DNA from 3 places in the uncultured Spongiibacter sp. genome. Region 1 is predicted to be linked to each of the others. Evidence: predicted binding sites of a transcription regulator. Region 1 holds the regulator's gene; each other region holds the start of a gene.

Region 1 (10,156 bases):
GCTATCGCGGGCACCGTGATCTACCTCACGCAATTTAGTGAGAGCGGGAAATTGAGCCTGACTGACAGCTTCGAAGCCATCCCCGATGTTGACTCCCACCTACAGGGCATCGAAGGCTTGAAATATCGCCAAGACGGCAATGTGGCATACCGCTGGCGCGCCGACAGTGCCGAACGCATGATTTCCTCGGGCAACATCCAGCTCAATCAGCCCTTCTACATCGGCAATATCGGCGAGCAGCGGCCGTGGACGGCGCAAGCCATTACCGGCACACTGTCACAAAATGGCCAACAACTGCAGTTGCGTGGCAGTGTTGTTGTTGAAGACTTAATTCGCGAAGCACAAATCCACACAGAGCAACTCAGCATTGACCTGGAGCAAAGCCTGGTAGCAACGGATCAGCCACTGCGACTGCAACTACCCAATGGCGAAACCCAGTCGGAGGGCATGACGGCCGACCTCGTTAACGAGAAAGTCGAGCTGCTCGCGAAGGTAAAAGGACACTATGAACCGCAATAATCTACGCACCTTCGCTATTAGCGCCCTGCTCTGCCTCGCCAGCAGCGTGCACGGCTTGCCCGATGACCGCCGCCAGGCCATCAACCTCAGCTCAGATAAAGCCACCTATGAAAACAATCGCGGCATTTACACGGGCAACGTCAATATGTCGCAGGGCAGCCTGATTATTCGCGCAGACAAGCTGATTATTGTCGAGGCTGACAGAAAAGTAACCAAGGTTATTGCCCATGGCAGCCCCGCCCATTTTGAGCAACAACCCCGCGCCGGGGAAGGCGTCGTGGTCGCCAGTGCCCGACTCATAGAATACAGCCTAAATGCCGAGGAAATCCTGCTGCAAAAAGATGCCACCATCCGACATCAGGGCTCCAAGATCAGTGGCGATCGCATTGTATACAGCGGGCGCAAGCAAATGGTCATTGCCGATGGCGGCAGCCACAAACTCGATGGCAGGGTACAAATGACCCTACAGCCTCAGCAGGGCGTGAGTGATACCGATAGCCCTGCTCCAAGCACCACCCCCGACACCCCGGAGACTCCCCGCTAACATGCCCGTATTGAAAGCCAGCAACCTCGCTAAAGCCTACAAAGGCAGAGAGGTAATCAAAGACGTCTCCCTGAGTATTAACAGCGGTGAAATAGTCGGCTTGTTGGGTCCCAACGGGGCGGGAAAAACAACCTGTTTTTACATGATCGTCGGCATCGTCAACGCCGACCGCGGCCGCATTCAGCTCGACGACAAAGACCTGACACCGCTTTCCATCCAAGGTCGGGCCAAACACGGCGTCGGCTACCTCCCTCAGGAAGCATCCATATTTCGGAAGCTGAGCGTCGCTGACAACATCATGGCGATATTGGAGACCCGCAGCGACCTGAACCGCAAGCAACGCAAAGAAAAGCTCGATGCACTGCTACAAGAATTTCACATTGCCCATATTCGCCAATCGCCGGGTATGGCGCTCTCGGGCGGGGAACGGCGCAGAGTAGAAATTGCACGAGCACTGGCCACCGAGCCCAGTTTTATTCTGCTCGACGAGCCCTTTGCCGGGGTAGACCCCATATCGGTGAACGATATTCAGCAGATTATTCGCCACCTGCAGGCGCGCGGCATCGGCGTCCTAATTACCGACCACAACGTGCGAGAAACCCTCGATATCTGCGAAAAAGCCTACATAGTTGGCGAAGGTCGCATCGTTGCTGAGGGCAATGCCGAGGCCGTGCTCAACAACCAAATCGTGCGGGACATCTACCTCGGCGACACATTTACCCTTTGATCAAAAAATCGGCACAGCAATTGCTTTAAACGCCTATTGCAGCGGTGCGGCTGCGGGACTACACTGACCCTGAAGCATCGTCGTTTATGGCTACATAACGGCATTTAATCCCTCAGGTATGGTTGTAGTAGAAGTCATTGCCTATGAAACAATCGCTCCAGCTAAAAGTCGGTCAGCAGCTGACCATGACGCCCCAGCTGCAACAGGCGATTCGTTTATTACAGCTCTCCACCCTCGACCTTCAACAGGAAATTCAGTCGGCACTGGACTCCAACCCCCTGCTGGAAGTAGAGGAAGACAGCGACAGCCCGGAACCCCAGAGCAGCAACAGCCAGAGCGAAAGTAACGCCAATGAGGCTGACAGCAAAACGACCTCTGCTGAGGAGGCGCCCAGCAACGACGCTGACAGTGAATGGGCCGAGCGCAGCGACATCCCCGAAGATTTGCCGGTAGACAGCCAGTGGGAAGACGTCTACCAAAGCTCCGCACCTAGCTCCTCCACGGCCGGTAGCGCCGACGACGACTACAACAATGACTATCGCCACGGCAGCTCAGAGTCGCTCCAGGACCACCTGCGCTGGCAACTCAACCTCAGCCGGCTTTCAGAACTTGATCGCATCGTCGCTGATGCCATCATCGACGCGATCGATGAAAAAGGGCGGCTCACCGTCAGCCCCGAAGAGCTGGTGGACGCCTTCGACGACGACGATATCGAAATAGAAGAAGTGAATGCCGTCCTTCACCTCATCCAGCAGTTTGACCCCCCAGGTGTTGGCGGCCAGGACCTTCAAGAATGCTTGCTGATTCAACTTCGACAGCTCTCCCCAGACACCCCATACCTGACTGAAGCGCTGCAGATTGTCGAGCAGCATATGCCGCAGCTCGGCAACCGTGATTACAACCAAATCATGCGCCGCTGCCGGCTAAAAGAAGACCAACTGCGCGACACCCTGGCACTCATTCAAACGCTGAACCCCACTCCTGGTGACTGCGTGGGTAACGACGAAACGGAGTATGTGGTACCAGACGTATTCGTCAGCAAAAAAGAAGGCCGCTGGCTGGTTGAGTTAAACCCGGACATCGCCCCGAAAATACAAATTAACAGCCACTACGCATCGCTAGCCAAAGACAGCGGCACCAGCAGCGACAAAGACTATATTCGCGACAACCTCCAGGAAGCGCGCTGGTTCATTAAAAGTCTGCAGAGCCGCAACGAAACACTGATGAAAGTCGCCACCAAGATTGTTGAGTACCAGCGCGGATTCCTGGAGTACGGCGACGAAGCGATGAAACCGCTAGTGCTCCACGATATCGCCGATGCAGTGAGCATGCATGAATCGACGATCTCACGGGTTACCACGCAAAAATATATGCATACCCCGAGAGGCATCTACGAACTCAAATATTTTTTCTCCAGCCACGTCTCGACCGATACCGGAGGAGAATGCTCCTCCACGGCGATTCGTGCACTAATCAAAAAATTAATTGCCGCAGAAAATCCCAAAAAACCGCTAAGCGACAGCAAAATCACCCAACTGTTGGCCGAGCAAGGCATCAAAGTTGCCCGGCGAACCATTGCAAAGTACAGGGAATCACTAGTCATTCCGCCCTCTAACGAACGGAAAAGACTGGTCTAATAAGGCCCCAAAAGGCCCAAACAACGCGCCGGGAGGCGCCGGATGTTCTCAGCGATGAAGGAGCAAGATATGCAAATAACCGTCAGTGGTCACCATGTTGAAGTTACCCCGGCACTTCGCGATTACGTCAACAACAAACTCGCCAAGCTGCAACGGCACTTCGACAATATCACCAATACCGACGTTACCTTGTCAGTAGAAAAGCTGGTTCAAAAAGCTGAAGCCACCGTACATGTGGCTGGCGCCGATCTGTTCGCCACCTGTGAATCAGAGGATATGTACGCGGCCATCGACAGCCTCACCGACAAGCTCGATCGCCAGCTTATTAAACACAAGGAGAAAAACCTGGGCCACTAAAGGCCCGGGGATGTTCCGGAAACGTAAACATGACCCTTGATTCAATACTCAGCCCCGGACGTACCCACTGCGGTACGTCTGTGGGCAGCAAGAAACGCCTACTGGAACAAATTTCTATTTTTGTCAGTGAGGATAATGCGCAATTCAACGCCGACGAACTGTTCAACGAACTGCTCGCCCGCGAGCGACTCGGAAGCACAGGTATCGGGCACGGGGTTGCGATTCCCCACTGTCGCAGCCAGCAGTGCACCGAAATTACCGGCATGCTGCTTAAACTTGCCGAGCCTATCGACTTCGAAGCGATAGACGATCAACCCGTGGACTTAGTGTTTGCGTTGATCGTTCCTGCCGAAGCACACGACGAACACATTAAAGTGTTGGCAAGCTTGGCCAACGCCTTCAACGATGACGCTTTCCGCCAGCAGCTTCGCAGCGCAGACAGCGACAGCAGTCTTTATGAACGTGCGGTAGCGAGCTAGGCGTGAAGCTTATTATTCTCAGCGGCCGCTCAGGTTCGGGCAAAAGCACGGCGCTGCACCAGCTCGAAGACGAAGGTTTCTACGCCATCGACAACCTGCCGGTGTCACTGCTACCCGCACTCGTTACCGAACTCTCTCAAAGCACACTGAAAGTTCATCAGCAGGTTGCTGTCTGTATCGATGCGAGAAACTCACAAACGGAGCTCGCCCGCTTCCAAGAACTGTGCAAACAAGTTCGAAGCCTGGCCAGCTTGCGTATTCTTTTTTTGGATGCCAGCGACGACAAGCTCATTAAGCGTTTTAGCGAGACCCGTCGACGGCATCCACTGAGCACCGACTCCCAGCCGCTTAGCGACGCGATAAAGCAAGAGTCTGCGCTGTTGGAGCCCATTGTCGCCGAGGCATCGCTGACCATAGATAGCAGCGACATGACTGTGCATCAATTGCGCGCCACCATACGTGACCGCGTTCTCGGCGTCGACGCTAGCCGCATGGCACTACAACTAAAGTCCTTCGGCTTTAAGCGCGGCCTACCCATTGATGCCGACCAGGTCTACGATCTGCGCATGCTCCCCAACCCTCACTGGGACGAGGCACTGCGCAGCCTCAGCGGCCGCGACGAGGCCGTTCAGCACTTCCTCGATGCCCAGCCGCAAGTCCAACAGATGTATAGCGACATACTCACTTACCTGCTGCGCTGGCTGCCTGAGATAGAATCTGCCGGTCGCAGCTACTTCACCATCGCGATCGGTTGCACGGGTGGACAACATCGCTCAGTATACATGGCCGAAAAGCTGGCTAAGGCGCTTCGCGACACCTGTCCTGGCCTGCAAGTTCGCCACCGCGAACTTCAGCACTAACCTGGGCTGGACAAGGCGATGCAAGAAATCCAAATTCCTATCATCAATAAACTCGGCCTTCACGCCCGTGCTGCGTCCAAATTCGTAACCACCAGCACCGCATTTGCCTCTCGCATTCAGGTGTCGGCGGGGCAGCAATGGGTCGACGGAAAAAGCATCATGTCGGTAATGATGCTCGCGGCCAGCAAAGGCATGACACTGCACATTCGCTGCGAAGGGGAAGACGAACAAGCAGCCCTGGACGCTCTCGTCGACTTGATCGAACGCCGCTTTGACGAAGGCGAATAAATCAAATACTGCGCATTTCAGCGCGATTTCGCCCGTCTGCAATTGTTGCCCAGCGAAGATTAAAGGATAATTCTCGCCACACTGTGTGACTGCTATCCAGCAGAAAGCCGAACGCAACGCAGAGAGCTATATGGCCCAAACCGCAGAAAAGCCCCAAGCTGAAAGCCGCCTAGAGCTACTGAATGAAGCTCTGGGCTCCGGCGCGTTTCTGCAAATTCGGCGTATGCTCAACGGCCTGCCTCCCGTCGATGCCGCCCACCTTATTGAGTCAACACCGCAAAAAGTACGGGGCGTGCTGTGGCAACTTGTCGATACCGAAAATGAGGGTGACATTCTCCAGCACCTGAGCGACGAGGTGCAGAGTCAGTTCCTGCGGCACATGGATGCCGAGGAAGTCGCCGCGATCACCGAGGGCCTCGAAACCGACGATATCGCCGATATACTCCAGCAACTTCCGGACCGCGTGATTCGCGAAGTGCTGGAGTCGATGGACCATCAAGACCGGGTGCGCGTCGAGCACATACTGTCCTACGACGAGGACAGTGCCGGTGGTCTGATGAACACCGACACCATCACTGTAAGGCCGAACATCACCCTGGATGTCGCGCTGCGTTACCTGCGGCGGCACGAAGAGCTTCCCGCAATGACCGATAGCCTGCTGGTCGTTAACCGTAATGACCAGTTCATTGGCTCACTGTCGCTGCGGAAACTGCTGGTCTCGGACCCCAGCGTTACCGTTCGTGAAATCATGGACACCGAAGTTGAGCCCATTGTGGCGTCCATGCCTGCGCGCGATGTTGCCAACCTCTTCGAGCGGCGGGACTGGGTCAGTGCCCCCGTGGTCGACGACAATCAATTGCTGCTTGGCCGAATCACCATCGATGACGTCGTCGATGTTATCCGCGAAGAGTCCGACCACTCACTGATGAGTATGGCCGGTCTGGATGAAGACGAAGACACCTTTGCATCGGTAATGACCACCGCGCCGCGCCGCGCCATTTGGCTCGGCATCAATTTGTTAACGGCCTTTATTGCCTCCGGTGTTATCAACCTTTTTGAAGGCACCATTGAAAAAGTCGTCGCACTGGCCGTACTTATGCCCATTGTCGCGAGCATGGGCGGTGTCGCCGGCACACAAACCTTAACCGTGGTGATTCGCGGGATGGCCCTTGGCCATATCAGCCGCAATAACAGTCGCTGGCTGATCAATCGAGAGGTTCTGGTAGGACTCATGAACGGGCTGCTGTGGGCACTCATTGTCGCGCTGGCCGCCAGTTACTGGTTTAACGACCCCTTAATCGGCGCCATTATCGCCGCCGCCATGGTAATTAACCTGATCACCGCATCACTGGCCGGCGCCATTTTGCCGCTGGTAATGAAGGCGCTGAACATCGATCCCGCGTTAGCTGGCGGCGTAGTGTTAACTACGGTTACCGATGTTGTCGGCTTTATGTCCTTCCTTGGATTAGCCACGTATTTTTACGCTTGAGTTCCACTCAAGCCAAGCCGATAGAGCAACCGTTATTGTGACCGATATAGACGATCAAGAACGCCCGAGTAAAACCGCACTGAAGCGCGAAATGGAAGCCCTGCAAAAACTGGGCAGTCGCCTCGTGGGCTTAAGCAATGCCGACTTGGCCCGGGTTCCCATCAACGATCCCGACCTTGAGGAAGCCATCGCCACGGCGCGGCGGATTAAGAGCCGCGAGGGGCTTCGCCGGCAAATGCAGTACATCGGCAAACTGATGCGCCGCATTGATGCCAGCGGCATTGAAGCCGCCCTGCTTGAACAGGAGCAAGGGCAAAAAGCATTGGCGCGACGCTTTCACGAGCTAGAGGACTTGCGAGACGATATGCTAGCCGCTGGCGTCAAGGGCGTCGACGCCGCACTACAACGTTTCCCCAATGCTGATCGACAGCGACTTCGCCAATTACTCATGCAAGCTGGCAAAGAAAAAACGGCGAATAAGCCGCCCGCAGCAGCGCGCAAGCTCTTTCGCTACCTGCGCGAACTTCAGCAAATTGCCAACGAAGAAGAAAGCCAGGCGTAAAACTAGAATCGCCGGTGTTGCGACACTGGCATTTCTTGACGCAGCGCTCGCTGCGCCGCCATGTCGATGTCAGCTGTCGCAATACCGGCGCCAAAGCCGAGTTCGGCGAGTACGCGCCCCCAGCTGTCAATCACGCAGGAACCTCCGGATGTCTCTCGGCGCGCGCTGTGAATACCGCCCTGATTTGCTGCAATAACCGCTACCTGATTTTCAATTGCACGCGCCCGCAGCAGTGGCAACCAATGCGCCAGCCCCGTGCGCCGCGTAAACGCCGCCGGTAGCGCCAACAATTCCATCCCGTCATCGAGCATCAGGCGAAACAACTCGGGAAAGCGCAGGTCGTAACAGACCGCTACGCCAAGCCGCCCCCAGGGGGTATCAATAACGCAGGGTCGCTCACCGGGAGCGTAGCGTTCCGACTCCCGGTAGCGTTGCTGTGCATCGCCAACGTCGGCATCAAACAAATGTAACTTGCGATAATCGGCGACACACTCACCACTGTCATTGAAGACCAGCGAGCTGGCATAACAACGACCATCCGCCGCAGGCAGTGGCAGCGTTCCCGCGACAATCCACATCCCCAAACGTTTAGCCTGCTCGGCCAGCCGCCCCCGTATCTCTGCGTGCTGCTCCCGGCAAGCCAATTCGGCCAGCGCTGAACCACTGTCAAAACAGGCAAAATTTTCTGGCAGCACCGCCAGCTGCACTCCCTGACGAGAGGCCTTCTCCAGATGCTCCAACGCGTCATTCAGGTTGACGCTCACCGCTGCGCCGGACACCATTTGCACCGCTGAGGCACGAAGACTCATGGCGCAACCTGCGATGGCATTTCTTGCCCCTTCAACTCAGTGGGTGAGACGTCAAAAATCTTTTTGAAGGAGAGTTCAGGCTGTTGAACAGTGCCCCGAATGTCATACACCGCACTGGAGAAGCTATCGACTTGCTCTTCGAACACTTTGGTTACCACATACGCTCCCGCAGCCGCCGGCAAGCCGCCAACCAGCGCCGCGACCCAGGGCAGGTTACTGCCAACAGGCAAGGTGGCGACCAGTCGCATATCTAAGGCCTCCGACACGAGGTCGATATTACCGCTCATCTGAAAACGGCTCGACGGCCCGCTAACTTCCAGTGGCTGGGTTAGCACCAATCGCTGCTGACCAAAGCCCAGTTCACCGCGCATGTCGTCAAAATGTACGCCTTTGCGGAAGACATCTCGAAAATCAAATTTCAAGCGGCGCACAATATTGGTCATATTAAAAATACCCAACACGCGCAATGCGCCACTGGCCGCATCTGAGGTCTTTAAAAACCGACCATTCTTTAAGGCGAATTTCACTCTTCCCTGACTCGCGCTCATCGCCCATTGGTCTGGTGAGCCTGGCCAGCTCACATTGATATCAAAGCCGCCGGAGCGCGTCTCTAGTGAGCGCTCATAACCGAGCGAGCTGAGCACTTTCCCCATGTCGCGAACCGCAAATTTACCCTTGAGCTGAGAGCCTCGGCGACCATTTTCCTGATACCACCAATGCAAGGCGTTTTGCCTGCTGGCGTCGCCCAGGTCGATGCCCAACACTTGCCCACGCAGGGCTAAGAAATGCGCGCCAAACAGGTCTGTGCGAAGGTCAAAACCGACACGGCCATAGTTTTTCTCGCCAATACTGAGTGATTCAATATCGACATCCAAGGCCGGAAACGACCTCGGATCAATATCGCCCAGATGTTCGGCAGCGGAGCCACTGCTGGCAAGGCTTGGCAGTGCGAGACGCTCCAGCATCAACACATAGGGGTCACCCAGCTGCGATGGCAGGGCAATATTCCCTGCTACCTCGTCACTGTCGACACGCAGCGTCCAATCCCCGCCTTCAGACCGGGCACTGATATTTGCGGAATGGAGGATTCGCCCAAGGACTTCCAGTTCATCGACCTTCAAGCGATCGACAAACACCGGGATTCCCCCTCCCGTCGTGGCAACAGGTTGCAGAGACTGCCATTCTAAATAATTGTCGAGGGCCAGCTGCCACTGATCCATGGCAGCAAACGCCAGCCCCCCACCAATACTCAACGCGCCCTCGCGCAACGGCGCTCGGTTGCCATCGCCCAGTGTCACGGAAATAGCGCCATCACGCTGGCGGTACTGCAAACGAAACAACTCAGAAAGCTCGACGCTGAGCGGTGCCCCTGAACCGGCAAAGGACTGATAAATCTTCAATGTCCGAGGCTCATCGGCGGCCTTGTATAGCGGCTGTGGCAATCGCACTTCCACTCCGCGCATCGCCGACTCGATTTCAATCCCAGGGCGCTTGCCACCCGCTTGCACATGCACATTCACATCTGTGCGCCCCTGCAAAAAACCGAGCGCAGGCTGCTGTAACCATGCGCGAACGGCAGCCATGTCCATTTTCCCGGACGCCTTCACATGGACGACGTCATCGCGCTGCTCTATGCGTCCTTGAATCGACTCCCCCAACACCGACGCCCGCAAGCCGGAACTATTCAAACCGCTATCACTGCGATACTGAAGGGGGCCACGGACGTTATTCAAGGACAAATTAACATCCGGCAAGGTAAGCTCTGACAGTGCTAAATCCGCGTGCACCGCCACCTCTGCATGCGGCTCACCGACTAACGGCATTGTCAGCGCGAAGCTGCTATCCACCACACCTTCCATGCGCCAGTCATTTAACACTCCCCCCG
Region 2 (10,156 bases), on a different contig from region 1:
CGAGCAGGGTATTGTGCGCATCGTCGACCGCCTCAAAGACATGGTGCTGGTATCAGGCTTTAACGTCTTCCCCAATGAAATCGAGAACGTGGTACTCGAGCACCCTCAGGTGGAACTGGCTGCGGCCATTGGCGTGAAAGACGAAAAAACCGGCGAGGCCGTCAAATTGTTTGTGGTGCCCACCGACCCAACGCTGACGAAAGAAACCCTGCTGAGCTATTGCCGGGAACAGCTAACCGCCTACAAAATTCCTAAGTACATCGAGTTTCGCGACGAGCTACCGATGACGCCGGTGGGTAAAGTTCTGCGCAAGGAACTGCGCAAAGAAACGGAAGAGGCCTGACGTTCATGAGCCGCCCACGGGTCTACATTTTAGGGGGAGCGCAAAGTGACTTTGCCAACAACCTCTACCGCAGTGGCGGTGATATCGCATCGCTTTTTATCGATACGGTTCGGCAGGGGCTCGATGCCTGCGCGCTCGACCCCGCAGACGTAGAGGTGGGACACGTGGGCAACTTTGTCTCATCGCTGTTTACCGGCCAGTCTCAACTGGGCGGTTTCTTCGGTCATGTCGATCCTGCTATGGCAACCCTGCCCGCCTCCAGCCACGAGGCGGCCTGCGCCTCCGGCTCTATGGCGCTGCTTGCGGCAATGGCTGACCTGCAGGCCGAGCGCTACGGCGTTGCCTGCGTAGTTGGCATCGAAGTTATGCGCAATGTGCCCGGGGACGACGACGCCAACAATCTGCGCCCCGCCGCCTGGGCGAGTCAGGAATGGCAGGACACACCCTATGTGTGGCCCTGCGCCTTCGACAATATGATTGATGAGTACCAACAGAGATACGGCCTGGATAAACAGCACCTCTACGCCATTGCCCAGCAAAATTTTGACAACGCCAAGCTCAACCCCAATGCCCAAAGCCGGAACTGGCAGTTTGGCCCGGACAGCTTCAGCGACGACGACACCGCTAACCCAAGGATCAGTGGCAATATTCGTCGCCAGGACTGTGGACAAATTACCGACGGAGCAGCTGCGGTGTTTCTGGCCAGCGAACAGCGCGCAAGGGACTATGCCAAGCAGCGCGGTATCGCCCTGGAGTCGCTGCCGTATATCAAGGGCTGGGGCCATATCAATGCCCCCATCGCCTTCGCCGAAAAACTGCGCTTGGGCGCAGGCCAGCCGGCCATCTTCCCGCATATACAGCAATTGTTCTCCCAAACCCTGCAACGGGCAGGCATGACAAGTATCAACGACGTCGACGGCCTGGAAGTGCACGACTGCTTCAGCATCACCGAATATATGATTATCGACCACTGCGGTCTGTATTCGCCGGGGGAAGCGTGGAAAGCCATTGAAAATGGCGATATCGCCCCCGGCGGCAAGCTGCCGGTGAACATGAGTGGCGGATTAATCGGCCTTGGGCACCCGGTTGGGGCCACCGGAGTACGCATGGCATTGGACGCCAGCAAACAGGTTCGTCAGACCGCCGGCGGCTACCAAATAGCGGGAGCCAAAAACATCATGACCTTCAACCTCGGCGGCAGCGCAACCACCTGCGCCAGCCTCATTATCGGTCGTGACTAGCGGCTATATTGAGCAGGCGATAGCGCTTTGATATAGTTATTCGCCTCGTCGTTGCCACGCGATTATGCACTCGGAATGTAGCTCAGCTTGGTAGAGCACTGCCTTCGGGAGGCAGGGGTCGGAGGTTCGAATCCTCTCATTCCGACCAATCCCCGAAAGACAAACACGCTTAGTGTGCCAGCCCCCATCTGATTGATTACGGGTATCATTCCACCCCGAAAGCACCGCCCCTCTTCTGCTTCCTGAACACGACACATCGATGGCTAAGGCAGCCACGCCGTTCATCGACGATCGACTAACGGTAACAGCTTGCTAGGGTGCTTCGCGTATATGTTCGTATTGCCATCACCGCCGTACTTGTCAGACTGGCTACACCGTGAAGGCTCTTGTTACAAAATATACGCGAGTAGGAGTTTAGTCTTGGTGGATCACCCAAATAGCGACCCTGCTGTACAACGCTTTTTACAGTCTATGCCCGCTAGTGCGGCGAACAGTTTCAGCACCGAACAGCTGCTCGGGATTCAACAGGCGATTGCCGGTCGGCAAGGGGGAAAACTCCCTGTCGACCTCCGCCTGACACTGAAATTACCGCTGATACCGAGCAGTCTTTTTATCGTGTTGCTGGCGGGGCGAAACCAGCGCACGCTATCGCCGCGCGAGCAAGCCGCGTCGGCAATGGCATTTCTATTCGTGGCGGCGATGGCGCTAACTGTCGCAGTTAGCGTGGGGCTATTGCTACTGTATATTGCCAAGTCTGCTGTTGGCATTAACATTTTTAGCGAGCAGTCTCTGGGGCTCTGGGACTGGCTTAGCAGTTGGTAAACAACACCATCTGCATGCCGTTGAGGTCGCACAAGGCTATGCCTCATCTTTCTCCCAGGCTTTTATTTTTCGATAGATTGTCGATGCACTCACGCCAAGGCATGCCGCAGCAAGCGGGATATTGCCATCACACTGCTCAATCGCCGATTCTATGGTTTCTTTCTCCACCATCCACAATGGGCGAATACCCGGCTTAGCCGCTACGACGCCTGGCGACATGGAGTCGGTACCCGTTAACGATTGCGGTGCAGGAGACGAAGTCGTCAGTGGCGTTGGCACAACGCTGCTCGTCACCACTCGTAGCATTTCATCATTGACGAATTCTTCATCGTGGACCACCACGATATTTTCGATAACATTTTGTAATTGGCGAATGTTGCCAGGCCACTCGTAGCTGAGTAACAACTCCATCGCCGCATCGGTAAACCCACGAAATACTTTGTTATTTGCCGCGGACTTCTCTGCCAGAAAATGCGTCGCCAAGGCGATAATATCCCTGCCCCTGTCGCGCAAGGGCGGCAACTTAACCGGAATAACATTTAAACGATAGTAGAGGTCTTCCCTGAACTGCCCCTGCCGAACAGCGTCTTCTGGGTCGCGGTTTGTGGCGCACACAATGCGTATATCTGAGTGCATCATTTTTTGACCGCCGACTCGACTAAACGTCCCCGTTTGCAAAAAACGCAGCAGTTTTGCTTGCAAAGCCAAATCCATTTCGCCGATCTCGTCGAGAAACAGGGTGCCACCATTGGCTAACTCGGCCGCACCTTTGCGCTGAGACACCGCGCCGCTGAAGGCGCCTTTTTCATGGCCAAAAATTTCCGACTCGAATAACTCGGCGGGGATCGCCGCGCAGTTAACAGGAATAAACGGCCCGGAAGCGCGCGAGCTGGCATCGTGAAGCGCTTGCGCACACACTTCCTTGCCGGTGCCACTTTCGCCAGTGACAAACACACTCGCCTTACTGCGGGCCGCGCTGTCGAGAAGCTGATAAATGCTCTCCATTGCCGAGGATTCGCCGACAAAATGCTCTCGTACAGCTCGGATTGGCCGGGGTTTTGATGCCGCCGAGGCACCAGCAGTGACTTGTCCCTGATCTAAGGTCGACTGCTGCGCGGCATCGGCAACAGCGGCGATCAGTCTGTCCTTGGAAAACGGCTTTTCTATAAAATCGAAGCCGCCATCGCGCATCGCCTCAACGGCGATATCGATGGAGCTGTTAGCGGTAATAATGATCACCGGAATATCGGCACGCGCTTTGGTAAAGCGCATTACCTCCATACCACTGATGTCGGGTAGGCAGACATCCTGCACCAAGATATCTGGCATCTTTTCCTTGATAGCTACCAGGGCGGAATGGCCGTCAATAAAATGCGACACCGCATAACCAGCGGCCTCGAGGTAACTGCTATAAAGGGCCCCGCTGGACACACTGTCTTCCACAACATATACCAGCTTTTGCGATCCCTCAGACATTGAATGCCCTCCGCAGATTTTTAAAAAATAACACGACTACAGCAGCTCTACCTGAACTTTCTGACGTGTTTCATGACACACCGCCAGCAACTGTTCGGCAAGTTCGATGATTTGCTCTCGGCCACTTGGTGGCGTTTCATTGATATAGCGGGCCAGACACGACAGGCGTTTGGCGCCGTACAACTCCGCCGAGTTTTTTAGAATATGCGCAACGGCCATGACTTCAGTCTCTGAATTATGATCGATGGCGGTACTCAAACGCGCCGACAATACTGATAATTCGTCAATAAACAGCCCAAACAAACGCGCAACCGTAGCCGGGTCGAACTGTTCCTGCATATCGCGATGCACTGCTACATCGAGCAACGCTTCGTCATCGACGAAGCCGGCTATGTCATCGCCCTTGATGGATGACTCACTGTCGCCCGATTCGCTCAGTACGGACACCAGCGCCAGCTTACTGACCGGCTTCGCCAACATCGCGTCAAAGCCCGCTGCGTCCATTACCGCGCGGTGCCCGCTCCCTTGTTCGCCGCTGAGCGAAATAATCATGGCATGCTGGTTAGGGCCCGACTCCCCTCGCAGCGCAACGCATATCGCCGACCCCTGCAGCCCCGGCATGTGCTCGTCTAACAACAGTGCGTCGTAACGCTCGTGTTGCGCTTTTGCCAGTGCGCTGCTTCCATCATTGGCGGTATCGCAGATGATGCCCTCAGCCTCAAGCATGGCCTTTACTGCCAATAAGCCGGGCAAGCTATCATCGGCGACCAAGACTTTGCGTGTCACTAGTGAGTGGCTTTGCGGTCGGGCCATCATTTTTTACCTCTGCGCTGCGGTGGCGAAAATAATTTTCTCCCATGACCACGCAATATCGGCACCAAGTACTTACAACAGCAACTTTGTTATAACTATCATGTTGTTAGCCTGCTTTGCGGCGAACGACAGCCAGAACAGCGACAATTTTTATCACCAACATCCTATATTGCTTTGCAAAATGCAAACTGTTCTGCAACTCAGCAATATGGCCAGCCAGGCGGAAATTGACTGCGCCGACCAGATATCAAATACTCAGATTACCTTTCGCGACTACGTAAATGCTTATGACTGACGATCGTCCCTCAAAGCAGCCGCAGGCTGGCAGCAGAAGTATTGAAAGCTGGGCTGAATTTGAGATCGACCACGAGGGCACCATTACCCGCATTCTGCACCGCGGCCCTATCGATACACTTCGGTCTCTCGCGTCAGTCAGTCCGGGAGACAAACTACGTGACCGCCTGCCCAGTGCTGCGCTGCATTCACTCAAATCCGGGGCGGCGGCTGGCGTCGCATCGCAAAGCTTTGCCGCAACCATGGATGGCGAGCCGCTTATCCTCCACCTTACGGCCTCTGATGAGCCGGCGGGGCGTTTTCTACTGACGATCTACCCCGATCGATTGGGGCTGAGTCGTATTCAACGCCAGCAAAAGCACCTGGAAATCATCTCCCGCTCACTGTACGAGTCCAGCCTCGACGCCATCATTACCATTGATGACAAGAGCGTCATCCATGAATTTGGCAGCTCTGCGGAACAACTCTTTGGCTACACCCGGGAAGAGGTGGTCGGTAAACATGTGGCGGACATCGTCATTCCCCACGGCATGAGAAAATCTCACAACGAGGGCATGGCCAACTTCAATAAGACCCGGCAGGGGCCTGTTCTGAATACGCGGATAGAAGTAGAAGCTATCCGGCGAGATGGCAGCCTCTTCCCCTGCGAGCTAACCGTTGTTCCCACTGCCGAATTCGAAGGGCAAACCTTCTTTACCGCAACCATTCGAGACATTACAACGCGCATCGAGCGGGAAAAAGCGCTTACTCAGGCAAGGGAAACCGCAGTTGCAAGCAGTAAGGCTAAATCCAGCTTTCTCGCGCATATGAGCCACGAGATTCGCTCGCCCCTGAACGCCGTTATTGGCTGTATGGACCTGCTGCTTGAAGGCGATTTATCCACCGAGCAACGCATGCTGGCAGAGACCTCACTTGCGGCAGGCAATAGTTTATTAAGCGTCATAGAAGACGTGCTGGACTTTTCAAAAATCGAGTCCGGGCAACAAGAAATTCACTCCAGCAAGTTCAGTTTATTAGAGCAATGTGAGCGCGTGATGGAGGTATCAACCATTCGCGCGGTAAATAAAGATATCGAGATCTCCGCCTGCATCGACCCCCGCATACCGAAAACGGTAATCAGTGACCTGAGCTTTGTACGGCGTATCGTCACCAACCTTCTCGATAACGCGATTAAGTTCACTGACTCTGGCGGCGTAAATCTAAAAATCTCTCAAACCGATGAAAAACTGGCTGACGGCCGACTCGGACTGGTACTTGAAGTGCGCGACTCTGGGGTTGGGATTTCAGAAGAGGATCAAGAGAAGTTATTTAATGAATTCTCTCAAGTAGATAATAGTGACAGCGCCGTTCACGGCGGCACGGGCCTTGGCTTAGTCATATGTAAAAAACTGACTGAATTGCTCGACGGCAGAATCTCGCTGACGAGCAAAAAAGGCGAAGGCTGCCGGTTCCGCGTTGAGATACCGGTCAATGCAAGCAACACTAACCTTCCCAGCCTGGCAAAGCCAAAACGCGCAACAGGCAAGCTGTTTTTGCGGAGCGACAACAAAACACTGCTTGCCAGCATACTGCAACAAGCGGACTGGCTGGGCATAGAAGCCGTCGCAATTCGTGCCTTAGAGAACCTTCCGAAATTATCTGCACGCGACATACTGATCGTGGACATGCGCTGCTTTGCCACACCGGAAAAATTGAGCACGTTATTGATGGCGCAGCAGATCCCCATTCAACAAGTGGTGCTGTACAACCGCAATTTTTCGGCGGAACTCTTGCAACACAGCAGCAAGGCCGGCTTCCAACATATGATGTATCGCCCCTTTCGGCCGAGCCAGCTCCTTGCCATTCTTGACGGCGACGCCGAATCGGAGCCCGCCAATGAACAGATCACCGACGAAATAAACCCAAGCCGGCACAAGCTCCTACTCGCAGAGGATAACGAAGCGAACCAGTTAGTCGCGAAGACTCTGTTGTTGCGTGCTGGCTATCAAGTCGACATCGTCGCCAACGGCATTGAGGCATTAATGGCCGTAACCAGTGGCCGCTACGACTTGGTGCTAATGGACTTGCGCATGCCTGAAATGGACGGTTTAGAGGCAACCCGACACATCCGCCAATTGCCCGGTAAAGAGCGCAACACCCCAATTATCGCAATGACCGCCAATGCCTTCGATACCGATGTAAAGCGCTGTGAAGACGCGGGCATGGATGGTTTCCTGTCTAAACCGGTGAACCGCGATGAATTGCTGAACACACTTGAGTGCTGGCTGCCTGTTGAACAAACCGCTGCGTCCAGCTCCCAAGATGACGTGAGCAACACCGCAACACTCACTGCAGCGCTGTATGCCGCGGAGATAGACACCACGATACTTGAACAACTCGTTGTCGATACAGGGTTAGAGACCGCGCTCATTATTTTAAAAATGGTCGTGGAGCAGCTTGATAAGTTGCAGTCTCTGACTGCAGCGATTGCGGACTCCGCCGATCAACCAGCACTTGCCGGGCTTCGCGACGCCGTACACTCCGCAAAAAGTAATCTTGGTTATTGCGGCGCAACGTCGTTGCAGGACTATTGTTTGCAGATCGAAAAATGCTGCGATGCTGAAAATACCCAGCTTCTTATGGAGCTACTTTCGGTATCCGGCGAGAAATTCTCGTCAGGCAAAGAAGCCCTCCATCATGCGATCGCTGAGTTAGAAGCGCGGTCAGTCTAAGCCTAATGTTTCTCGCAGTGCGGCTTAGCATCACCGGCAAGCCAGTTGCATTGCAAAATGCAAATCATGCTGGCTATCGAACCACTCTCTGCGCCGTTAAAAACCCACCTAACCCTTTGACAAGCACTTATAAATCATAGACTTAAAATAATTTTACGCGTCTGGCACAGGCATTGCCCCTTTAGCTCTAAACAGCCGAGAGGATGCCACCATGCGCCATCACACCGTTTACAACAAATCGCTCAACGCCCAGCTACGCTGTGTAAAAAAAACAGACCGTATATTGGCAGTGGCAGCCGCGTTAGCCTTCGCTCCGTGGCTTTTCGCTCATACTCTGTTTCGCCTGATTAAAGGCAAAAAAATCGTTGACCGCGTTACCTTGCACAGCGCTGCCGGTGATGGCGTGCCCGCCCTACTGCTGCACGATCAGGTAAACCTCAGTCGCCTGCCGTTGCTCCTAAACGTCATTAAAGGCGAGCTGGCACTGGTCGGTTACCGAGCGCGCACCGAGCAAGAGCCCGCTGCAGCGGGTACCGAAACCCTGAATCCAGGTATGTTTTCACTGTTCGAACTGCGACGAATTTCTGGTATCGACTTTATCGACGAAGAGGCCTGCAATCTCGAATACGCCGACAAGCAGGGATTCAAAACAGACGCTGCCATCATCGGCAAATCGCTGCTAGCAGGCCTGTTGTACAGCGGCGGCAAAACTCTGAAAGACGTCGACAGTTTTACGATTTTTGGCGTAAACATCGCCAACATCTCAATGGAAAACGCACTTTCGGTGATTAATAAGCACGTGACACATCGACATCGTGCGACAGTTTTCTTCGCGAACGCCCACACCTTAAATCTCGCCTACAACAACAGCGAACTGCGATCACAACTGAATCAAGCAGACTATATGCTGCCCGATGGCAGCGGTATCGAAATGGCCTGTCGGCGCAACGGTATTCGCCGTAAGGGCAATATAAACGGCACCGATATGCTGCCTTTGCTGTGCGAGCAACTCGCCCAACACGGCCAGCGCCTGTTCATGCTCGGCGGTGAAGACGGAATTGCCGATGCCGCGATGCAGGCAATGTTGAAGCAACAGCCACACTTGCGAAGCGCCGGCACACAGCACGGCTATTTCGACAAACAGCACTGCCAGGACATCGTCGATAAAATTAACGATAGCGGGGCGGACGTGCTGCTGGTCGGCATGGGTCAACCCCTCCAGGAACAGTGGATTCTCGCCCACCGGGAGCAACTAAATAGCCCAGTCGTCATCGCCGTTGGCGGCTTGTTCGACTTCTATGCCGAGAAGGTCTCCCGAGCGCCCCTGTGGCTGCGTGAGTTGGGTATGGAATGGATTTGGCGGCTACTACAAGAACCGGGCCGGATGTGGAAGCGCTACATCATTGGCAACCCTCTGTTTCTACTCAGGCTGCGGCAGGCCAGCCAGAGCTAAGGATCGCACCACATCGTATACCGCCACTGCGGTGGCGCACCCTCCAGCAATATGATTCGCAAAATGCAAACGCAAGCCACGATTTGCATTTTGCAATTCACCGCCCTCGACAAAAAACACTATCCTACTGTTTTTAAAGCATATTTTTATTCACATCAGCTGGCACGCCCCCTGCAATATCCAAGATATGCCGTCTCACAATAGCAGTGAGATCAACCTAATCAGCAGCAGGAAAGCGCTATGAACATTGCCAAATGGACCCTATCTTCACACCGCCTTTTCACGCCGCGACGCTGCCGCCGCGCCGTCCTCGCCAGTGTCGCATTAACGCTGGCGGCCTGTGCGTCGATGCCGGATATTTCGACAAGCCTGCCTGAGCGCGACAAGCCAGAGGTGGAACAACGCCACGAGTTTAGCAGTCGCATGGCGGTGAATACCTGCTCGACCGATGGCAGCGGCATGGCGCTGAACAGTGCGGACTATCGTGTCGATGAACCCTTAGCGCAGCAGTGGCGAAATCCCGGTACCCCGCGATCGTTAAACAGCCAAGGCCGGCGCTTGCTGCCACTGTCACCGGGCGACAGAATCGAAATTCGCATCCATGAAGGGGAGGAGTTCAGCGGCGAGTACTTGGTTAACCACGATGGCAATATTGAGCTTCCCTACCTCGCCCCGGTGCAGGTGGTTGGACTGGACACCGAAGAAGTGGAGAACCGCCTGCGCATCATGCTGGTTGCCCAACAGATGTTTCTCGCCCACACCCTTCACATCAGTGTGCGCCCGCTTCAGTGGGCCCCCATTATGGTTTCGGTGTCAGGCGCGGTATTTGAGCCTGGCCGCGTACTCATCAACGACCTGATTCCCGCGCAGACCGACGACAGTAAAATTCGCATCAGCGGCGACTACCCCACCAAACGCTACCTCAGTGAAGCCATACGCGCAGCAGCGGGTGCACGCCCTGACGCGCGTGTAGACAAAATTCTGCTGATTCGCGACGGCTGGC
Region 3 (10,156 bases), on a different contig from region 1:
TGGATCAAACCAGCTTTGAACGCAGGAAATTTAATCTTAAAAGCTATTTTGATGAAACCCTGCTGAGTCTGCGACCAAACTTGAAGAATACGCAGATCGCTGTAGAAATAGACTGTGAGGCGTCACTGGAAGCCAACTCCGTGCCGGGCGCGATCTCGCAGATATTTACCAACTTGCTGATGAATTCCCTTATGCATGCCTTTCCAGGCGGTGAAGCCGGCCGCATACGCGTGGTGGTAACCGAATGCGACGGCGATATTGAAATCTGCTATAGCGATGATGGCTGCGGTATGGATGAAGAGGCGCGAGAAAAGATTTTTGAACCGTTTTTCACCACCAAGCGCGGCGCAGGCGGGAGTGGCCTGGGCATGCATATTGTCTTTAATCTTGTCAGCCAACAGCTGAAAGGGCAGGTTGAGGCCTTGTCTGCCTTAGGGGAAGGAACTGAGGTGCGTATTCGTTTCCCGTCGGGTCTTTAAATATCTAATTTGGCCTTAGAACCGATAACTCAGCGCGAGCATCGCGATAGGCAACAGGTTCAAGTCATCCAATTCATTTTCAACTTCGCGCTGTTCGGCTGCCACTTCCTCTCGACATTGCTGGTTGGTGTTGCAGCTCCCCGTCGAGCGGATCTTAACGTTGGCGTCCCCGAGGTAGGCAACGCCCACGTCGGCGCTGAAGTGAAAACCTTGCCCGGTAGCTCTGGACCAGCCAATACCGAGGTAGGGGCTCACCGGTTCGAAGTCGATGTTGGTAATAACATCTCCGAGTATCGCGGGCGAAAAGCGGCTGTTGCCGAACTCACAGTTTGTGGTGCCAGGTACGGGAGAGTTTTCTTCGCAGCGGGTAATAACCTTGGCAGAGCTGTTGTTAATTAAGATGCCTGCACTTACCCGAAACCATTTGCCACTGGGGTGCCAGTCGGTCAGCAGATAGGCATTGCGCAGATCGACATCGCTTTTGTAGCTGAGCTCATCGCCCTCAATACCGTTGTTGTCATCCCCTTCAAAGTCCAGTTTAAAACTGCCGTACAAGGCGCCACCGCGAATGCCAAGTTGCGGGGTAAAGCTGTATCCAAGCTCCGCGCCACCGCCAATCGTTGAAGCCTGTAGGCGCAGCGATGTGTCGGCGAGCGCAGGCGTGCTCACGGCCAGGCAGAGTAGTGTTGAGGTGGTATATCGACGTAGGTGCATGTTTCCTCGCTGTATATTCTGGCTTGGCGCTTCCACCCATTCGGGTGGTGCTGCTCGGGTCGAGCCTAGGTAGGCTTCAGGGACAAGTAATTCGAATAATTAAACAGGATAGTCAAAATGTTGCTTAGAGACAAAGTCGTCATTGTGTCGGGTATCGGCCCGGGCTTGGGACAGGAGCTGGCCCTTGAAGCCGCGCGCCAGGGAGCAAAAGTGGCGATGTGTGCCCGCACCGCCAGTAAACTCGATGATGCTGAAGCCCTGATTCGCAGTGAGGGCTTAGACAATGCGGTATTGAAGGTGGCTACCGATATTAGTGACCGCAAGCAATGTGCAGAGCTGGTTGCCAAGACAGTTGCCGAATTTGGCCGTATCGACGTGTTGTTTAACAGTGCCTACAACCCCGGAAACTTTGGGCCTATCGCTGAGGCAGATTTGGACAGCTGGCGAGACGCCATGGATGTGAACTTCTTCGGCACCATGGGGCTGACGCTTGAAGTCGTGCCGCAAATGAAGAAGCAGGGTGGCGGCGCGATCGTGATGATCAACACCATGGTAACCCGCAAACCCATGCCGACTCAGGGCGGCTACGGCGCCTCCAAGGCGGCGCTTGCCAGTGCAACCGCTCACCTGGCGCTAGAACTGGGGCCTGACAATATTCGTGTGAATTCGGCCTATATGGGCTGGATGTGGGGGCCGTCGGTCGAGGGCTATTTCCAAATGAATGCAGAGGCTGGCGGCCCCAGTGTCGAAGAGCAAAAAGCTGCTGTAGCTGCCAATATCCCGCTGCGCCGTATACCCGATGACGGCGACTGCGCCAAAGCCGCTGTGTTTTTGGGGTCGGAGTACTCTCGAGCGCTGACCGGTGCCGCGCTCGATGTAAATGGTGGCGATTTCTTGCCACATTAAACCGCTGCGAGGATTTAGTGCGCTATAGATGAATTCCATGCGGTCAGCGCTTAGAATCGAGGCTATTGCATCACAATGGCCTCGATCTTCTATGTCTGAGATTTCTATCTCGCCGCGTATGGACGCTCTGCTGCGCGCGCTCTACGGTGGCACTTTGGAAACGCCGCCCTGGCAGGCGTTTCTGGATCAGCTCAGGGACGCCTTGGGCGGTAATTATGCGACCTTGCTGCTGCGGCCGCCGAATGAGCACGACCCCGGCGTGATACTCAATGCGCTGGTGGTTTCACCGGAAATCTATCGCGCCTACAACGAGACCTATTTTGCCTTAGACCCCTTTGTGAATCTTCCCGATGGCGATGTCGTCACCGTGGCTGAGTACATGTCGGCAGAGGAGTTCGAGGCGTCCGAGTACTATCAAAATTATATAGAGCCAGCCAATGTGCGGCACATCCTGGGTGCTGATTTATGGCACGGTGAGGAGCTACTGGCACGGCTGCGCGTCACGCGGCCAGAGAGCCGCGAAGATTTTGGCGCGCGGGAAAAGGCCCTGTGCAAGCAACTGCTGCCACATATTAAACAGGCGGTGCAAATCCACTCCCGGTTACGTGAAAGTGAACGCGAGCGAGTGCTGTATGCCAATACCATCGACAGTTTGTCGGTGGGCGTGATTACCCTGGATGCCAACGGCGATAGCTTAAATAGCAACCCAGTGGCCGAGCGCCTGTTAGCACAGGGGCGCGGTGTCGCATTGCAGGGAGGGCGCCTGAGTTTTGAAAATCGGCGTGAGCAGCAAGACTTCAAAATGCTACTTGGCGAGGTAATACAGGCGCATCACCAGCGCGAGGCAGGCTGTGTTCGCGCCTTTCGCCTTGCAGGTGCCAGCTCATTGAGTGGCTTAAGCCTGCTGATACGACCCCTGCCGCACAGTGACCACGGTGGTGAGCGGCGTCCGGCCGTAGCGGTGTTCATTAGTGACCCCATGGCACCGCGTCAGGCACCTAGTGATGTGTTAATCGAACTGTTCGGTTTAACACCTGCAGAGTCTAAATTGGCGGTGCGACTGGTTAACGGGCAAAGCCTGGACGAGGCATCGCTCAGCTTAAATATTTCTCGGAATACGGCTAAGTCGCATCTCAGCTCGGTGTTTTCGAAAACCGGCGTCGCGCGGCAAACGCAGTTAATTCAGTTGATTTTGAATAGTGTCGTCACGCTGGCCGGTGAGCCGGCCAGCGATCGTCACGACTAGCTGGTGGGCGCTTTTTTAGCGGCTGCCTTTTTGGCTGCGGCCTTTTTAGCTGCGGCCTTTTTAGCGGGAGCTTTTTTTGCTGGTGCTTTTTTAGCAGCGGCTTTTTTTGCTGGTGCCTTTTTGGCTGCGGCTTTTTTAGCAGGGGCTTTCTTTGCCGCTGCCTTTTTAGCGGCCGCTTTCTTAGGTGGGTTTTTCTTGTCGAAGTCGCGCGCAGCATCGCGGGCAGCCTTAGCCAGAGCCTTGGCACGCTGATAGTCAGCCTTTAAATCCTGCATTTGTTCGCGGGCCATAATGACCAGCGCCTTGGCGTCCACCTCAAGCTCGCGCGCAGAGTCCACGGCCTTGTGGGCGCGCTCCACCTGACGCTGTATGCGGGCATCCATATTTTCTTTGGCTTTCTTTTGCAGCTCGCGCAGCTTTTCCTGCTCCTGGCGAATTTTCGCTCGCGCTTTTTCAGTTTGCGCCTTAGCGCGCTCCAGTGCTTTATCCGCGTCGGATATTAAGCGGTCGCGTAGTTTTTCTACTTTATCTTCCAGAGATTCAATCTCCCGGTTGATCAGCGCTACAGGGTCTAGTTTTTGTTTAGCCATGCTTTCTGACTCCGTCATAAAGTGTTGGGGTACGTCGCGAGCAGGAAGTCTGTTCGTTGGCTTAACATAGCAAATTTCCTGATAATGAACAGAGTAATGCAGCGAATGAGTGAACAAATTATGAACAAGTCACAGAGCGATGCGATAGAGGCAGCGGTTTTTCGCCGCTTGCTCGAGCATTTGGACGGCCGCAAAGATGTGCAAAATATCGACTTAATGAACCTGGCGGGTTTTTGCCGTAACTGTTTGTCGAAGTGGTATGCGGCTGCAGCCGAAGAGCAGGGCATAGAGGTGGATTACGACGCGGCGCGCGAAAGAGTCTATGGCATGCCGTATTCGCAATGGAAATCGAAATACCAAAAAGAAGCCAGCCCCGAAGCGCTGGCAGCGTTTAATAAAGAGCAGAAGTAGCAGCGCCCTAGAGGCCCCCATTGGGGATAAAGCGATTGCGGCTATTTGCGCGAATCCAGCGCAGTGTCTCAACAGATAGCTTTTCACCGCGTTTGCGCAACACTTTGTTGATCCAAATGGCGGGGGATTCTGCGCCAGCTTCCCAGCCGCTAATCCGTTCTTCGGCAACAGTGAAGAAGCGAATGAGTGCCTGTAGCTCAGCGTTGTCGAAATCGGCCACAGCGAGTTGCCAGGGCGCAGCGGGTAGTCGCATGACGGCGCTATAGCGCTGCTGCTCCTCCTCAGTGAACGGCGAGGGGAGTGTTGCCAGGGACGCGTCATCGCTCAGTGCTATACAGCGCTCGAGAAAGTCTCGATCAATGGTGATAGCGGCTTTTTCAGAGTCCGGGGTCCAACTGCCAATACTCATTGCTACGGCATTCCTTTTTAATTCAACGTGGGTGGTGTGGCGCACAGTATACCTCACTACCATGAGTGACAAGCGCTAGCTGCTCGCGTAAAGTCTGTATGTTTGTACAGTATTTGGCTTAAGCGGGTTTTCTGCGCCATGGTGTCGGTGCTCAACACGAGAAAGATCATTCATTGCGACTGCGATTGTTTTTACGCTTCGGTGGAGATGCGTGATGACCCGCGTTTGCGCGGTAGGCCGATTGCCATTGGTGGCAAGGCCAGTCGGCGCGGCGTGATCGCTACCTGCAACTATGAGGCGCGCGCCTATGGTGTGCACTCGGCAATGCCGACCGCAACCGCATTGCAGCGTTGCCCGCAGCTGATTTTGGTCCCGCCGAATATGGATAAGTACCGCCATGTTGCTGCGCAGATTCGTGAAATATTTAGTCGCTACAGCGAGCTGATCGAGCCGTTGTCCCTGGATGAGGCCTACCTGGATGTCAGCGAGTCGCCGCATTTTCAGGGCAGCGCCAGCCGCATTGCCGAAGCGATCCGGCAAGCGGTTGCTCGCGAAGTGGGAATTACTATTTCCGCGGGCGTTGCACCGAATAAATTTTTGGCGAAGATTGCCAGCGACTGGCAAAAACCTGACGGGCTTACGGTGATACGGCCCGATCAGGTCGATGACTTTGTTCGTGCGCTGCCAGTAACCAAGATTCACGGCGTCGGCAAAGTGATGGCGACGAAGTTGGCGGCACTGGGCATCGAAAACTGCGAGCAGCTGCAAGGGTGGAGCGAGCTGGCCTTAGTGGAGCGTTTTGGTCGCTTTGGGCGGCAGTTATATGGTTATGCGCGCGGTGTGGATGCGCGGCCGGTAAAGGCCGAAAGGCAGCGCAAATCGTTGAGCGTTGAGCGCACGTTTGCCGAGGATCTGTCGCCAGGGGAGGCCGCGGATGCAGCGCTTGCCCAACTCATAGACGAACTACAGCGGCGTTTGCAGCCACATAGTAAACAGGCTATCGCGGGCGCGTTTGTTAAGTTGAAGAGCAGGGAATTTAAGGTAACGACCATCGAATTGCGCCAGGAAGGCAAGCTTGACCCCGCCTGCCTGCCTCCGCTGATGATACAGGCCTGGGCGCGATTGCATTGCCCGGTTCGCTTGATTGGTGTGGGTGTTCGTTTCGCCGCGCCGGTAGAGCAACAGCAGCTCAGCCTTTTCTAGCGACGGCGGGCGCCGGCGCGGTGCTGATAAGATTGCGTTGTTTGTATTCAGGCTTCGCCAAGGCGTCTGCTGTAGGCTGACGCGCCTGTTTGGCCATCGGCGCCATAGGTGCGCAGGGCGGGGCTGCCCAGCCCGAGGATGTGCATGGCCTGTTCATTGTAATCTTGCTGTCGACTAAGCAGGCTGCCGATACGCTCATTCAGGTCGCGACAGCGGCGCAGGCTCTGAGTCACCTCTGCAGACATCGCCCGCTCTGGCTGCTGCTGTTGGCGCAGGCGCTCGAGCGTCTCTAATTGCTGGCAGCAATCCATTTTTTGTTCTGCAAGCTCGCGCAGGCGGTCGGCGTCGCCGTGGTCGCGCAGCACCGCCAACTCTTCGTTTAACAGCGCTTCAAAGCGCTGGCTATGGGCCAGTAACTGTTGCTCGGTATCGGTCATCATGCGCTAGGATCTGTCAGTCGTTCCAGATCGACAAAGGCCTTTGCCACCTGTTCGCTGTCGACGGTGAACTCACCGTTGCGAATTGCGGTTTTAATCGCCTCCACTTTTTGACGGTCGATACCGTCGCTGCCGGCAATTGCGGTTCGAGCGCGATCAACCAGGCTGCTATCAGCAGCTGGTGTGCTTGCCGATTCGAGCGGCGAAGTGGCACCGGCATCCGCGGCGTTGGTCGCGTTTGAAGACGGGTTACTGTCGAGCCTTCTTGGCTGGCCGAGTGGGCCGCCATTAATTCGATCGACCATGATAATTCCTCATTACATTGGCGTTGATGGTATGCCTTATGACAGTTAACGGCAGCTATCGATAAAACTTTAGCTTTTTTTTATTCGATTCGTACCGTATTACCACTAATGACAATACCTTCTAACTGTTTGCCTGAACTGATATTTTCCACCCGTATTCGAGCACCCTTCGCCGCGTCTTGCAGGGCACGGCCCTTCATGCTGACGTTAATGGCAGTACTGCGGCTAATGAGCTTGAGCTCTTGTCCTCTCTTTATCATCGCTGGGGCCTCCAGCATATTCGCGGTGATAACCGCGCCCTGGGGAATACTGCGTCGGCTGAGCATTCCCTGACCTCCAAGGCCCTTTTGGTATCCGTATGACAGACTCGATACATCGCGCTCTGTCCAAGTGATATCCGCTTCAGTCACTCGCTGGCCGGCAGCGATAGGGTGCTTGCTCACCATGACCTTAGTGAATGCCGCGATCGTTACCGGCAGGTACACCTTCCATGCCTTAACACCTTCGCAGCGCACGCCCACCGTCGTGCGCCGCCGGATGCTCGCGCCGGGCGGCAAAAAGGCCTGTAGTCGCTGACTACATTTTGCCAGACGGGTGCGCGGGTCGAGTTCGCCCACGGTGATACGGGTGTTCTCGTTTTGCCAGGGGTGGCGTTTGGCAATGAACTGGCTGGCAGTAGCACTAATACGCTGCGCTGACTCCACGCCAGCGCTTGCCAGAGTGCTCGGGCAGACGCTGCTCAGAAGAGCAATGGTGATTGCTACGCGCCAGATCATGACACCTTATTCCCTCACTACTAATTTGCGGCGCCAAGTTTTTGTCGGCGCGGCGGCTTTATGAGGTGAGCAGCAATTGCTATGCCAGTTTTGCGAAATAGAGTGAGTGTTAGAAGGCGTGACAAAGACTTGCCGCTCGCCGGTGAAACTGGCGGCAAGGGCTTGCCGAAAAACCGACGGTTTGTTGGCGTCGGTTTTATAACATATTGAAAAATATAGGAATAAAAAAGTGGCACGCGCTTTGCGTCGGACATGTCGAACGCCAAAGGCTTTGCGCCCTTATCCAGTGTATCGGCAGCGCAGCCCATAACTTTAGCGAGACAGATTTATGGCGATTAATTTTGATAAGGCACTCGGTATACACCAGCAGGCACTGCTGCTTCGCCAGCAGCGTACCGAACTGCTGGCCGCCAATATAGCCAATGCTGACACGCCCGGCTACAAGGCACGCGATATCGACTTTAAACAAGCACTGGGCCAGGCAGCGCAGGGCCAGCAGTTATCGCTCAGTCGCAGCAATGCGGCGCATATTACCGAAGCGGTCGCTCCAGCGGCGGGGCAGGCGCCGGTGATGTACCGCATGCCTCAGCAGCCTTCAGTCGACGGCAATACGGTGGAGAGCCATGTGGAGCAAGCGGCATTTGCCGATAACAGCATGCGCTATCAGGCCACTATGAGTTTTCTGAGTAGTAAGTTCTCTGGAATTAAATCGATTCTTCAGGGAGGTCAATAAGCGATGGCGAATCCCCTTGATATTGCCGCTGCGGCGATGAACGCGCAAATGCTGCGTTTGAATACCACCGCCAGCAATATGGCAAATGCGGATACGGTGGCCAGCAGTGAACAGGCTGCCTACCGCGCAAAACAGCCGGTTTTTGCCACCGTGCTGGACCGCCAGCAGGGCGTCGCCGGTGTCGAGGTTGTGGGTATTAGCGAGAGCAATGCTCCTGTTCCCAAGCGTTATGAGCCGGGCCACCCGATGGCGGACGAGCAGGGCTATGTCTACGGCTCCAATGTGAACACCGTTGATGAAATGGCCAATATGCTGTCCGCCTCCCGTTCATACCAGAACAACGCCGAGGTGTTTTCCACGGTGAAGACCCTGACCCTGCGGGCCTTGCAGCTCGGTAAACAGTAGGAACTGAATGATGGAATTGCGAACGCTTGAACAATTGCAGCAGCAGAGTGCGGCGAGTACGGCAAAAAAAGAAGCCTCCTCGCTGGGCCAAGACGACTTCATGAAACTGATGCTGCAGCAGCTTAAGAATCAAGACCCGTTTAAACCCACCGACAACACGGAATTTATCAGCCAGATGGCGCAGCTAACGTCGGTGAGCGGCATCAGCGAAATGAATGACAACCTGGCTGCACTGACGAGTTCGCTGTACGGCGGTCAATTGCTGGATGCGTCCTCGCTGATCGGTAAAGAGGTGCTGGTTGGCAGTGATGTTGTCGCCCTGCCATCAGAGGGCGCGGTAAGCGGTCAGGTAACACTGCCGGTGAGCACGCAAGCGGTCGATGTCGAGATTTTGGCGCCCTCGGGTGAGGTGCTGGGCAAGGTGGCGTTAGGACCGCAGGCGGCGGGACCGGTGTCGTTTCGTTGGGATGGTAGCGGCCTGGACGGCGAGCGCTTGCCCGCAGGCAATTATGTAATTCGCGCGCAATACCTGAACGGCAACAGTGTAGAGGCCTTGCAAACGGATATTCGCAGCCCCGTACGCAGCGTGAGTTTGCCCAGTGGTGGCGGTAGCCCCACGGTGCAAATTGATGGTGTCGGTACGGTCTCGATGTCGCAAATAAAGGAAATTAGCTAGGCGCTTCGGCGCATTCATTGATCAATTCGCGAGTGATCGCAGCAGGAGTATAACTATGAGCTTTCGTATTGCATTGAGTGGACTGAACGCAGCGTCATCGCACCTGGACGTCACCGCTCACAACATTGCCAACGTTAACACCACTGGCTTTAAAAGTTCCCGCACATCCTTTGCCGATGTGTATGCAACATCCAATAACGATGTAACCAAAACCACGCCCGGCGCAGGTGTTCGTTTGAATACCATTGTTCAGCAGTTTTCGCAGGGCAACATCGACTTCACCGACAACAACCTGGACCTTGCCATTAGTGGCGAAGGCTTCTTTACCATGAAGGGCTCAAGTGGCGTGACCTACACGCGCGCTGGCGCCTTCAGTGTCGACCGGGAAGGCTTTGTGGTGAACAACAATAACGACCGTTTGCAGGTGTATCCGGCAACCACCAATGGCGACTTTGCCACCGGTTCGCTGTCTGATTTGCAACTGCAGGTCACCGAGAACGCGCCGCGAGCATCGACACGCGCTGATATCGGCGTGAACCTGCCCGGCGATGCGCCAGTGCCGACCTCGACGCCTTTCGATCCAACGGTAGCGTCGAGCTATAACCACGCCACGTCGATGACCGTCTACGACTCGTTGGGTACCCTGCACACGGCAACGCTGTACTTTGTGAAAGACCCCGCGGCAAACACCTGGCAGCAAAATGTCTATATCGACGACAACCCGGTGAGCCTGGGCAATACGCTGTCATTTGATAATACCGGTACCTTGCAAAGCCCCGCTTCGGGCATTGTGACTGTGCCTTCCTACGACCCCAACAACGGCGCGGCAGCGATCGACCTCTCGCTGGATTTCACCTCATCAACGC

The links. The regulator sigma-54, encoded in region 1, starts transcription at its own class of promoters, with help from an activator protein. The targets are predictions, from matches to a motif close to TGGCACANNNNTTGCNNT.
Region 2: a site for sigma-54 is predicted at 7,863-7,880, ahead of ABNS66_RS06965 (WecB/TagA/CpsF family glycosyltransferase). Genes of this name have one in related genera too.
Region 3: a site for sigma-54 is predicted at 7,546-7,563, ahead of flgA (flagellar basal body P-ring formation chaperone FlgA). Genes of this name have one in related genera too.

Annotation. Positions count from the first base shown of each region.
Region 1 covers NZ_CAXGPO010000025.1:17,732-27,887, forward strand. Annotated here, with positions in the region: gene lptC (LPS export ABC transporter periplasmic protein LptC) at 1-519, shown strand, start outside; gene lptA (lipopolysaccharide transport periplasmic protein LptA) at 506-1,063, shown strand; gene lptB (LPS export ABC transporter ATP-binding protein) at 1,065-1,790, shown strand; gene ABNS66_RS11370 (RNA polymerase factor sigma-54) at 1,934-3,427, shown strand; gene raiA (ribosome-associated translation inhibitor RaiA) at 3,497-3,784, shown strand; gene ptsN (PTS IIA-like nitrogen regulatory protein PtsN) at 3,814-4,263, shown strand; gene rapZ (RNase adapter RapZ) at 4,266-5,123, shown strand; gene ABNS66_RS11390 (HPr family phosphocarrier protein) at 5,142-5,411, shown strand; gene mgtE (magnesium transporter) at 5,542-6,900, shown strand; gene yjgA (ribosome biogenesis factor YjgA) at 6,938-7,462, shown strand; gene ABNS66_RS11405 (carbon-nitrogen hydrolase family protein) at 7,465-8,271, opposite strand; gene ABNS66_RS11410 (YhdP family protein) at 8,268-10,156, opposite strand, start outside.
Region 2 covers NZ_CAXGPO010000010.1:44,700-54,855, reverse strand. Annotated here, with positions in the region: gene ABNS66_RS07000 (AMP-binding protein) at 1-343, shown strand, start outside; gene ABNS66_RS06995 (acetyl-CoA acetyltransferase) at 349-1,584, shown strand; tRNA gene ABNS66_RS06990 (tRNA-Pro) at 1,656-1,732, shown strand; gene ABNS66_RS06985 (hypothetical protein) at 2,008-2,406, shown strand; gene ABNS66_RS06980 (sigma-54 dependent transcriptional regulator) at 2,443-3,882, opposite strand; gene ABNS66_RS06975 (response regulator) at 3,919-4,695, opposite strand; gene ABNS66_RS06970 (response regulator) at 4,983-7,700, shown strand; gene ABNS66_RS06965 (WecB/TagA/CpsF family glycosyltransferase) at 7,912-9,153, shown strand; gene ABNS66_RS06960 (polysaccharide biosynthesis/export family protein) at 9,394-10,156, shown strand, end outside.
Region 3 covers NZ_CAXGPO010000003.1:65,993-76,148, reverse strand. Annotated here, with positions in the region: gene ABNS66_RS02815 (ATP-binding protein) at 1-479, shown strand, start outside; gene ABNS66_RS02810 (hypothetical protein) at 495-1,193, opposite strand; gene ABNS66_RS02805 (SDR family oxidoreductase) at 1,311-2,099, shown strand; gene ABNS66_RS02800 (helix-turn-helix transcriptional regulator) at 2,191-3,345, shown strand; gene ABNS66_RS02795 (hypothetical protein) at 3,342-3,935, opposite strand; gene ABNS66_RS02790 (DUF1244 domain-containing protein) at 4,056-4,346, shown strand; gene ABNS66_RS02785 (hypothetical protein) at 4,354-4,755, opposite strand; gene dinB (DNA polymerase IV) at 4,894-5,958, shown strand; gene ABNS66_RS02775 (flagellar export chaperone FlgN) at 6,006-6,398, opposite strand; gene flgM (flagellar biosynthesis anti-sigma factor FlgM) at 6,395-6,700, opposite strand; gene flgA (flagellar basal body P-ring formation chaperone FlgA) at 6,781-7,476, opposite strand; gene flgB (flagellar basal body rod protein FlgB) at 7,805-8,209, shown strand; gene flgC (flagellar basal body rod protein FlgC) at 8,213-8,614, shown strand; gene ABNS66_RS02750 (flagellar hook assembly protein FlgD) at 8,622-9,290, shown strand; gene flgE (flagellar hook protein FlgE) at 9,346-10,156, shown strand, end outside.